2 regions of the Hymenobacter agri genome follow, and region 2 is predicted to be linked to the other one. Evidence: riboswitches for the same ligand, from Rfam matches in the RefSeq annotation. Region 2 holds a riboswitch; the other holds the start of a gene.
The links. A riboswitch is a leader RNA that binds a small molecule or an ion and turns the genes downstream of it on or off. The one in region 2 is predicted to bind S-adenosylmethionine.
Positions count from the first base shown of each region.

Region 1 (4,272 bases), on a different contig from region 2:
TGGGCGAGCGGCTGACGGTGCGCGGGGCCGTGGGCCGGGCCATTCGGGCGGCCAACTTCACCGAGCAGTATTACTCGTCCATCCGGCCGGGCACGGTGCCCAATGGCTTCAACGTGGGCAACCCCAACCTGAGCGCCGAGCGCACTTGGAGCTACGAAGGCGGCCTCGACTTCCAGCCCCTGCCGGCCCTCACATTGCGCGGCACCTACTTCAACCGCTATGGCCGCAACCTGATTGACTACGTGGGCCAGCCCGGCGCGCTGGTGATTGAAAAAACCGGCCTCGCCAACCTGAACCCCGCCAACACCTACCGCCTGGCCGAAAACCTGTTTGCCGTGAGCACCCAGGGCTTCGAGCTGGAAGCTAGCACCCGCGCCCAGCTCACGCCCGGCCTGCGCCTCGACGGCACCGTGGGCTACACCTACACCCACCTAAACGTAGACGGCAACATCACGTCGCAGTACCTGAGTAACGTGGCCCTGCAGCTCATCAGCGGCAATGTGAGCCTGGTGCACCGCCGCTTCACGGCCAGCCTGGGCGGGGTGTATAAGCAGCGCGCCGGCCAGAAGACTACCCCCAGCGCCACCATCAACGATGCCGTGCTCACGCCCGATTACGTGGTCATCAACGGCCGGCTCGATGTGGCGCTGCTGCCCGAGCGCCTGTGGGTGGTGGGCCAGGCCCAGAACCTGTTCGACGCGAAATATTCCGACCTGCTGGGTGCCCAGATGCCCGGCCGCTGGCTGATGGCCGGCGTGCGCGTGGCGCTGCGGAAGTAGGGTCGGGGCCGCGCCGCCGGAGTGGCTGGCAACGAACAAAGAGGGACGTCATGCCGAGCGCAGCCGAGGCATCTCGCGTGTGGTAGTAATCAAATTACTTCCGCGGTAGAGATGCTTCGACTGCGCTCAGCATGACGTTCTTTTTTCTGGTTACTACTGCACGCGAGATGCCTCGGCTGCGCTCGGCATGACGTGCTTTTTTTCTGGCAGAACCCAATGAAGGCCCATTCGGCCCTACCTTTGCCCCATCAATTCCTCCTCCCGGATGGATTGTTTTTATACAGAGGCGCTGAGAGACAGGCTCAACGACGCGCCGGCAACCACCCGCAACCGCGGACCGGTGCCAATTCCTGACCATATAAAAACAACTGCCATGCCCGCTGTTCCTGCTGCCTCGCTTGCTTTTTCTGGTGTTGCTCGTGCCCGTTTCTCAACGATGGGCCGGATGCTGACGGGCTGTTGTTGCTGTTGCTAGCGGGCACTCGCGCCGCGTAGCCGAACGGCTGCGGCCGGCGCACTTTCATTTCCTTTTTACGGGTTTTTTGCTTGCGGCACGGCCGCTCCGGGTGGGGCGGTGGCGTGGCGCGTATTTATCGGATTATGTTGAAAAAATCATTGGAGCTGCTTCGGGCCGAAGCGGCGGAAACGGGGGCGAACACCCTCAAACGCAGCCTGAACGGCGTGAGCCTGATTGCCATTGGCATCGGGGTGATTATCGGGGCGGGGCTGTTCTCGCTCACCGGCATTGCGGCGGCCAACAATGCCGGGCCGGCCGTCACGCTCTCCTTCGTGGTGGCGGCGGTGGGCTGCGCCTTCTCGGCCCTTTGCTACGCCGAGTTTGCGGCGCTGGTGCCCGTTTCGGGCTCGGCCTATACGTATTCGTACGCCACGATGGGGGAGCTGTTTGCCTGGATTATTGGCTGGGACTTGGTGCTCGAATACTCGGTGGGCGCGGCCACGGTGGCCATCAGCTGGTCGCAGTACCTCATCAAATTCCTCGGAAAATACGGCCTGCACATCCCGGCGCGGCTGGTAATGTCGCCCTTCGAAAGCGCCAAGCTGGCCGACGGCAGCACCGTGAGCGGCTACGTGAACGTGCCGGCCATGCTCATCGTGCTGGCCATTACGGCCATCGTGACGCGCGGCACCAAGGGCTCGGCCTGGTTCAATGCGCTGGTGGTGGCGCTGAAGGTGGCCGTGGTGCTGGTGTTCATCGCCCTGGGGTGGCAGTACATCGACCCCGCCAACTACCAACCCTACATCCCGGCCAACACCGGCACTTTCGGCGAGTTTGGGCTGAGCGGGATTCTGCGCGGGGCGGGCGTGATTTTCTTCGTCTTCATCGGCTTCGACATCGTGGCCACGATGGCCCAGGAAACCAAAAACCCGCAGCGCAACATGCCCATTGGCATTCTGGGCTCGCTGGCGGTGTGCACGGTGCTGTTTGTGTTGTTCGGGCACGTGCTCACGGGCCTGGCCAACTACACCGAGTTCAAGAACAACGCCGCGCCGGTAGCCGTGGCCATCGAGAAAACGCCCTACGCGTGGCTGTCGTCGGCCGTGATATTGGCCATTCTGGTGGGCTACACGTCGGTGATTTTGGTCGATTTGCTGGGGCAGTCGCGGGTATTTTTCTCGATGTCGAAGGACGGGCTGCTGCCGCCGGTGTTCTCGCGCCTGCACCCCACCTTCAACACGCCGGCGCAGTCGACGCTGCTGCTCGGCACCTTCATCGCGCTGTTTGCGGGCTTCGTGCCCATCTCGGTGGTGGGCGAGATGACGAGCATCGGCACGCTGCTGGCCTTTGTGATGGTGTGCCTCGGCGTGATGATTATGCGCAAAACCAACCCCGACGCGCCCCGCTCGTTCCGCACGCCGTGGGTGCCGGTGGTACCCATTCTGGGCATTGTGGTGTGCCTCGTGATGATGGCCTCGCTGCCCTGGGAAACCTGGCTGCGCCTCATCGTGTGGCTGGCGCTGGGCATGGCCATCTACTTCGGCTACGGAAAGAAGAACAGCAAGCTGCGGCTGGCGCAGGAGAAAGCTGAACTTCCACACTAAAAATTTCACTGCGCACACTGCAGGAAATCAATGCTACCAATTCAATGTGTCGTCAGTCCGTTCGCATCCAGCTCCTCACGGTCGCGCACGCGGCCGAGGTCACCTTCTAAATCAACCTCATCGGCGACAGTTGTCTCAGCCGTGACGGGTAGGGCTGAGGCCAGTGGGCGCTGCTTGTACACATCCACGGCTCCGTTGCGGTCGAGTAGCTCGCGGGCGTGGTCGGCTTCTTCGGTAGTAGTCGTGTCGACGGTGATGACGGCGTGCTCGGGGCCGGTGGCGGCAATGTGGGCTTGGGCATCATCGACCTGCGTGCCGCTGAAAATACCGCTGAAAAACCGCGTCACGGCGTCCTGAAATGTTTCGCGGGGCGTTTCCACGTCAATCTGGTGCTCGGCCTGCAGGGTATCGCGGGAGGCGAGCTGCACGGCGGGGGCGGCAAAGCCGGCCGCATGTAGCTGCGCCACGGCAAACTCGGCTTCGGAAGCGCTGGTGAATAAACCGACGACGGTGCGGGGCATACGGAAGGGGAAAAGGTGTCTGAGTGTCTACGGCGGGCCTGGCAGGCGGTTGTGCCGGTGCCGGGCTGCCGCCGCCGGAGATTGCCTACCTTTTGCGCACTTTTCATTCGAAAGCCGCGCCTACATGGACCAGTCTCAACTAGCCGCCCGCTGGCATCGCCTCACCACGCCGCTTGTGCCCGATGCCGCCCGCCGCGAGGCCGAATGGCAGCGCCTGGCCGCCGCCTACCAGGCGCCCAGCCGTCACTACCACAACCTGCAGCACATCGAAAACCTGCTGAATAGGGTAGCGGCAGCCCCCTTGCGCGACCCGGTGGTGGTGCAGCTGGCCGTCTGGTTTCACGACGCGGTGTACGACGCCCGCCGGTCCGACAACGAAGCCCGCAGCGCCGCCGAGGCGCTGGCTTTTCTGCGGGGCTCGCTGCTGGAGCCTGCCCGGCAGCAGCGTGTGGCGTTCCTCATCGGGCGCACCGCCGACCACATCCAGCCCCAGCCGTCGCACGATACCGACCTGCTCTACTTTCTCGATGCCGACCTGAGCATCCTCGGGGCCCCGGCCGCCGGGTACTGGGCCTACGCCCGGCAGGTGCGGCAGGAGTACCGGCATGTGCCAACGCTGCTCTATCGCCCCGGGCGCCGCAAGGTGCTGGCAAAGATGCTGGCCGCACCAGTGCTCTTTCAAACGCCGGCCCTGCGGGCAGAGCTTGATGCCGCCGCCCGGCTGAACCTGCAGGCCGAAATTGACGCTTGGAACCGCGGCAGCCTCGATTCCCAGCCCTGAGCTGCCGGCAGAATAATGCGAGCCTTCACCGGCCTGCCCAAGCCATTCGGCCCGAAAAAGATTGTTTTTAGGGGGATTTAATGCCTGCTTAATCTCAGCAGACGGAATATTTGCAGCACAGAGGAGCTTC
Region 1 is NZ_BAAGZM010000323.1:465-4,736, reverse strand. Features, by position in the region: partial or broken gene ACYVDE_RS14775 (TonB-dependent receptor domain-containing protein) at 1-779, shown strand, start outside; SAM riboswitch class I at 1,053-1,144, shown strand; gene ACYVDE_RS14770 (amino acid permease) at 1,380-2,840, shown strand; gene ACYVDE_RS14765 (hypothetical protein) at 2,882-3,361, opposite strand; gene ACYVDE_RS14760 (HD domain-containing protein) at 3,486-4,142, shown strand.
Region 1: it holds a riboswitch for S-adenosylmethionine, as region 2 does, so the genes downstream of both, ACYVDE_RS14770 (amino acid permease) here and metH (methionine synthase) in region 2, are expected to answer to the same signal.

Region 2 (4,272 bases):
GCGGCCGAAGTGGCCGTGCTACGCGCCCCGCGCCTAGCCGTGGTGAGCACCGGCGACGAGCTGGTGGGCATCGGCGCCACGCCTCTGCCCCACCAGATTCGGCGCTCCAATGTGTATGCGCTGCAGGCACTTTTTGCCCAGGCGGGGGCCGAAGTGTCGCTGTTTCATCTTTCCGATAATGTGGAAGAGCTGCGCGACGGCCTCACTAAAATCCTTGGTGCCGGCTTCGATGCCGTGGTGCTGAGCGGTGCCGTGAGCAAGGGCCGCGCCGACCATCTGCCGGGCCTGCTGCGCGAGCTGCACGTGGAGGAAATATTTCACCAAGTGCAGCAGCGGCCGGGCAAGCCGTTGTGGTTTGGGGCGCGGGCGGGCGGGCCGGTGGTGTTCGGATTGCCGGGCAACCCGGTGTCCACGTTCATCACGGCCTGCCGCTACGTGCGGCCTTGGCTGGCCGCCGTGCAACAGCCCGCCAACACCAGCACTGCGTTGGCCGTGGCCGAAGCTCCGCAGCCGGCCGTGCTCACCGTCGATATTAACTTCAAGCCGGCTCTCACCCACTTCGTGCCCGTGCGCCTGACCGTGGACGCCGAAGGCCGCCGTCTGGCCACGCCCCTGCCCGTGGGCGGCTCGGGCGACATGCTGGGGCTGGTGGGGGCCACCGCGTTTCTGGAGCTGCCGCCCGAGCCGGCCGTATTTGCGGCGGGTAGCGTGTGGCCGGCGTGGGCACTGTAATTTTTTTGGAACCTCGGCCGTAGCAGGCCGTATGAGCAAGGGAGTCGCAGCGTCGGCGACTGTAACGGATGGAGCCCGGCGCATTGGCTCCCATCTACTTTTTCCACGTTGCTTTTTACGCCCATGCCGAATAAGAAAACGAGCACCGCCAAGAAAGACCCCTGCTGGAAAGGCTACGAACAGGAGGGCACGAAGAAAAAGGACGGCAAAACCGTTCCGAACTGCATCAAGAAAGACTAGCTTTCATCGCTACAATTTCCCCACAGGCCCCGTTTTGCGCCATTTAGCGGCGTGAAACGGGGCCTTGCTACGTCCACCGGAGCGGGTAGCGCTTTTCCGGGGTTGACGCGTATCTTTGCCTGAGCTGCTATCCAGAAAGACCGAGGGACCGGGCCCGATGACGTCTTGGCAACCTACCGCGAGTAGGTGCCAACTCCCGTTTCACCGCCGTTTTTGGTGAAAGAAGATGACAGCCGGAACTGTGCGCCTGCGCACGGGTTTCTTTCTGGATACGCGCTTTTGTAGCTATTCGACCCAGAAAAGAAATGCCCACTGCCACTCTCGCCGCCCCCTCCCCGCTTCCCGAGCTGCTCCGCCAGCGCCTGCTGATTCTCGACGGTGCCATGGGCACCATGATTCAACGCCACCCGCTCACGGAGGAGGATTTTCGCGGCACCCGCTTCGCCGACCACCCCAAACCCCTGCGCGGCAACAACGACCTGCTGAGCATCACCCGGCCCGACATCATCAAAGGCATTCACGCCGAATACTTTGCCGCCGGAGCCGATATGGTGGAAACCAACACCTTCAGCGGCACTACCATCGCGCAGGCCGACTACGGCTTAGAGCATGTGGTGTACGAGCTGAACTACGAGTCGGCCCGCTTAGCCCGCGAGGCGGCCGACGAGTATAGCACGCCTGAGCGGCCGCGCTTCGTGGCCGGCGCGGTGGGCCCCACCAACCGCACCGCCTCGCTCTCGCCCGATGTGAACCGCCCCGGCTTCCGCGCCGTGACCTTCGATGAGTTGGCCACCGCCTACTTAGAGCAAGTGCGCGGTCTCGTGGACGGCGGCGTGGATACGCTGCTCATTGAAACCATCTTCGACACGCTGAATGCCAAAGCAGCCCTCTACGCCGTGCAGAAGTTCTTCGACGAAGGCGGCCGGGTGGTGCCCGTTATGATTTCGGGTACCATCACCGACGCCTCGGGCCGCACCCTGAGCGGCCAGACGGTGGAGGCATTCTGGAACAGCATCCGCCACCTGCCCTTGCTGAGCGTGGGCCTGAACTGCGCCCTCGGCGCCGACCAGCTCCGCCAGTACGTGCAAGAGCTGAGTCGTATTTCCGACGTGCACATCTCGGCCTACCCCAACGCCGGTCTGCCCAACGCCTTCGGTGGCTACGACGAGTCGGCCCAGGAATTTGCTGCGCTGGTGGAGGAGTACCTAAAAGAAGGCATTGTGACGGTGGTGGGCGGCTGCTGCGGCACCACGCCCCAGCACATCGCCGAATTGAGCAAGCTGGCCGAGAAGTACCAGCCCCGCCAGCTTCCGTCCGAACTCACGCCCTCCACTCGCCTGAGCGGCCTTGAGCCGTTCACCATCAGAGAGGAAAGCCTGTTCGTGAACGTGGGCGAGCGCTGCAACGTGACCGGCTCGCGTGCCTTCGCCCGCCTCATCCGCACCGGCGCGTATGAGGAGGCGCTGGCCGTGGCCCGCCTGCAAGTGGAGGAAGGCGCGCAGGTGCTCGACATCAACATGGACGAGGGCATGCTCGATTCGGAGCAGGTGATGACCACCTTCCTGCACCTCATTGCCTCGGAGCCCGACATTGCGCGGGTGCCGGTGATGATTGACTCCTCGAAGTGGAGCGTGCTGGAAGCCGGCCTGAAATGCGTGCAGGGCAAGAGCATCGTGAACTCGATTTCGCTGAAAGAGGGCGAAGCCGCCTTCCGCGAGCGGGCCCACACGGTGCGCCAGTACGGCGCCGCCGTAGTAGTAATGGCCTTCGACGAGCAGGGCCAAGCCGACTCCTTAGAGCGCCGCATCGAAATCTGCCAGCGCAGCTACGACATTCTGACGAAGGAAGTAGGCTTCGACCCGGCCGACATCATCTTCGACCCCAACATCCTGACCGTAGGCACGGGCATGGACGAGCACCGCAACTACGCGCTCGACTTCATCGAAGCCGTGCGCTGGATTAAGGTCAACCTGCCCGGCGCGCTCACCAGCGGCGGCATTAGCAACATCAGCTTCTCGTTCCGCGGCAACGACGTGGTGCGCGAGGCCATGCACACGGCCTTCCTCTACCACGCCATCAAAGCGGGTTTGGATATGGGCATCGTGAACCCCGGCCAGCTTGGCGTGTACGACGAAATCGAGCCCCGCCTGCTGGAGCTGGTGGAAGACGTGCTGCTCAACCGCCGCGCCGATGCCACCGAGCGCCTCGTGGAGTTTGCCGATACCGTCAAGCAAAAGGATAAAGCCGAGGTGAAGGCCGACGAATGGCGCAGCCTGCCGGTGCAGGAGCGCCTGGCGCACGCGCTGGTGAAGGGCCTCACCGAGTTTATTGACGAAGACACCGAGGCCGCCCGCCAGGAGCTGGCCCGGCCCCTCGACGTGATTGAGGGCCCGCTGATGGCCGGCATGAACGTGGTGGGCGACCTGTTCGGGGCCGGTAAAATGTTCCTGCCGCAGGTGGTGAAGTCGGCCCGCGTGATGAAAAAGGCCGTGGCTTATTTGCAGCCTTACCTGGAGGCCGAAAAGCAAGGCTCGGACCGCCAGACGGCCGGTAAAATCCTGATGGCCACCGTGAAGGGCGACGTGCACGACATCGGCAAGAACATCGTGGGCGTGGTGCTGGCCTGCAACAACTTCGATATCGTGGACCTCGGTGTGATGGTACCGCTGGAAAAGATTCTGGACGAAGCCCAGAAGCAGCAAGTAGATGTTATCGGCCTCTCCGGCCTCATCACGCCTTCGCTCGACGAAATGGTATACGTGGCCCAGGCCATGGAAAAGCGTGGCATGAAGACTCCGCTGCTCATCGGCGGCGCCACTACCTCGCGCCTGCACACGGCCGTGAAAATCGCGCCGTCGTACAGCGGCCCCGTGGTACACGTGAATGACGCTTCGCGCTCGGTGGGCGTGGCCGCCGGCCTGCTCGGCTCGGGCGAGCGCGCCTACGCCCAGACGGTGGCCGACGACTACGCCGCCCTGCGCGCCGACTACGCCAGCCGCCAGCGCGAAAAAAACTACCTTCCCATCGAAGCCGCCCGCGAAAACGGCTTCAAATCGGACTGGAACACGGTTTCCATCACCAAGCCCAGCTTCCTCGGCACCAAAGTGCTCGAAGACTACGACCTCGCCGAGCTGGCCGAGTACATCGACTGGACGCCCTTTTTCCACACCTGGGAGCTAAAAGGCCGCTACCCGCGCATTCTGGAGGATGAAACGCTGGGCGAAGCCGCCACCAAGCTCTTCGCCGATGCGCAGGCCATGCTGAAGAAAATCATTGACGAGAAGCTGCTCACGGCCCGCG
Region 2 is NZ_BAAGZM010000168.1:3,423-7,694, reverse strand. Features, by position in the region: partial or broken gene ACYVDE_RS10385 (molybdopterin-binding protein) at 1-732, shown strand; SAM riboswitch class I at 1,097-1,205, shown strand; gene metH (methionine synthase) at 1,278-4,272, shown strand, end outside.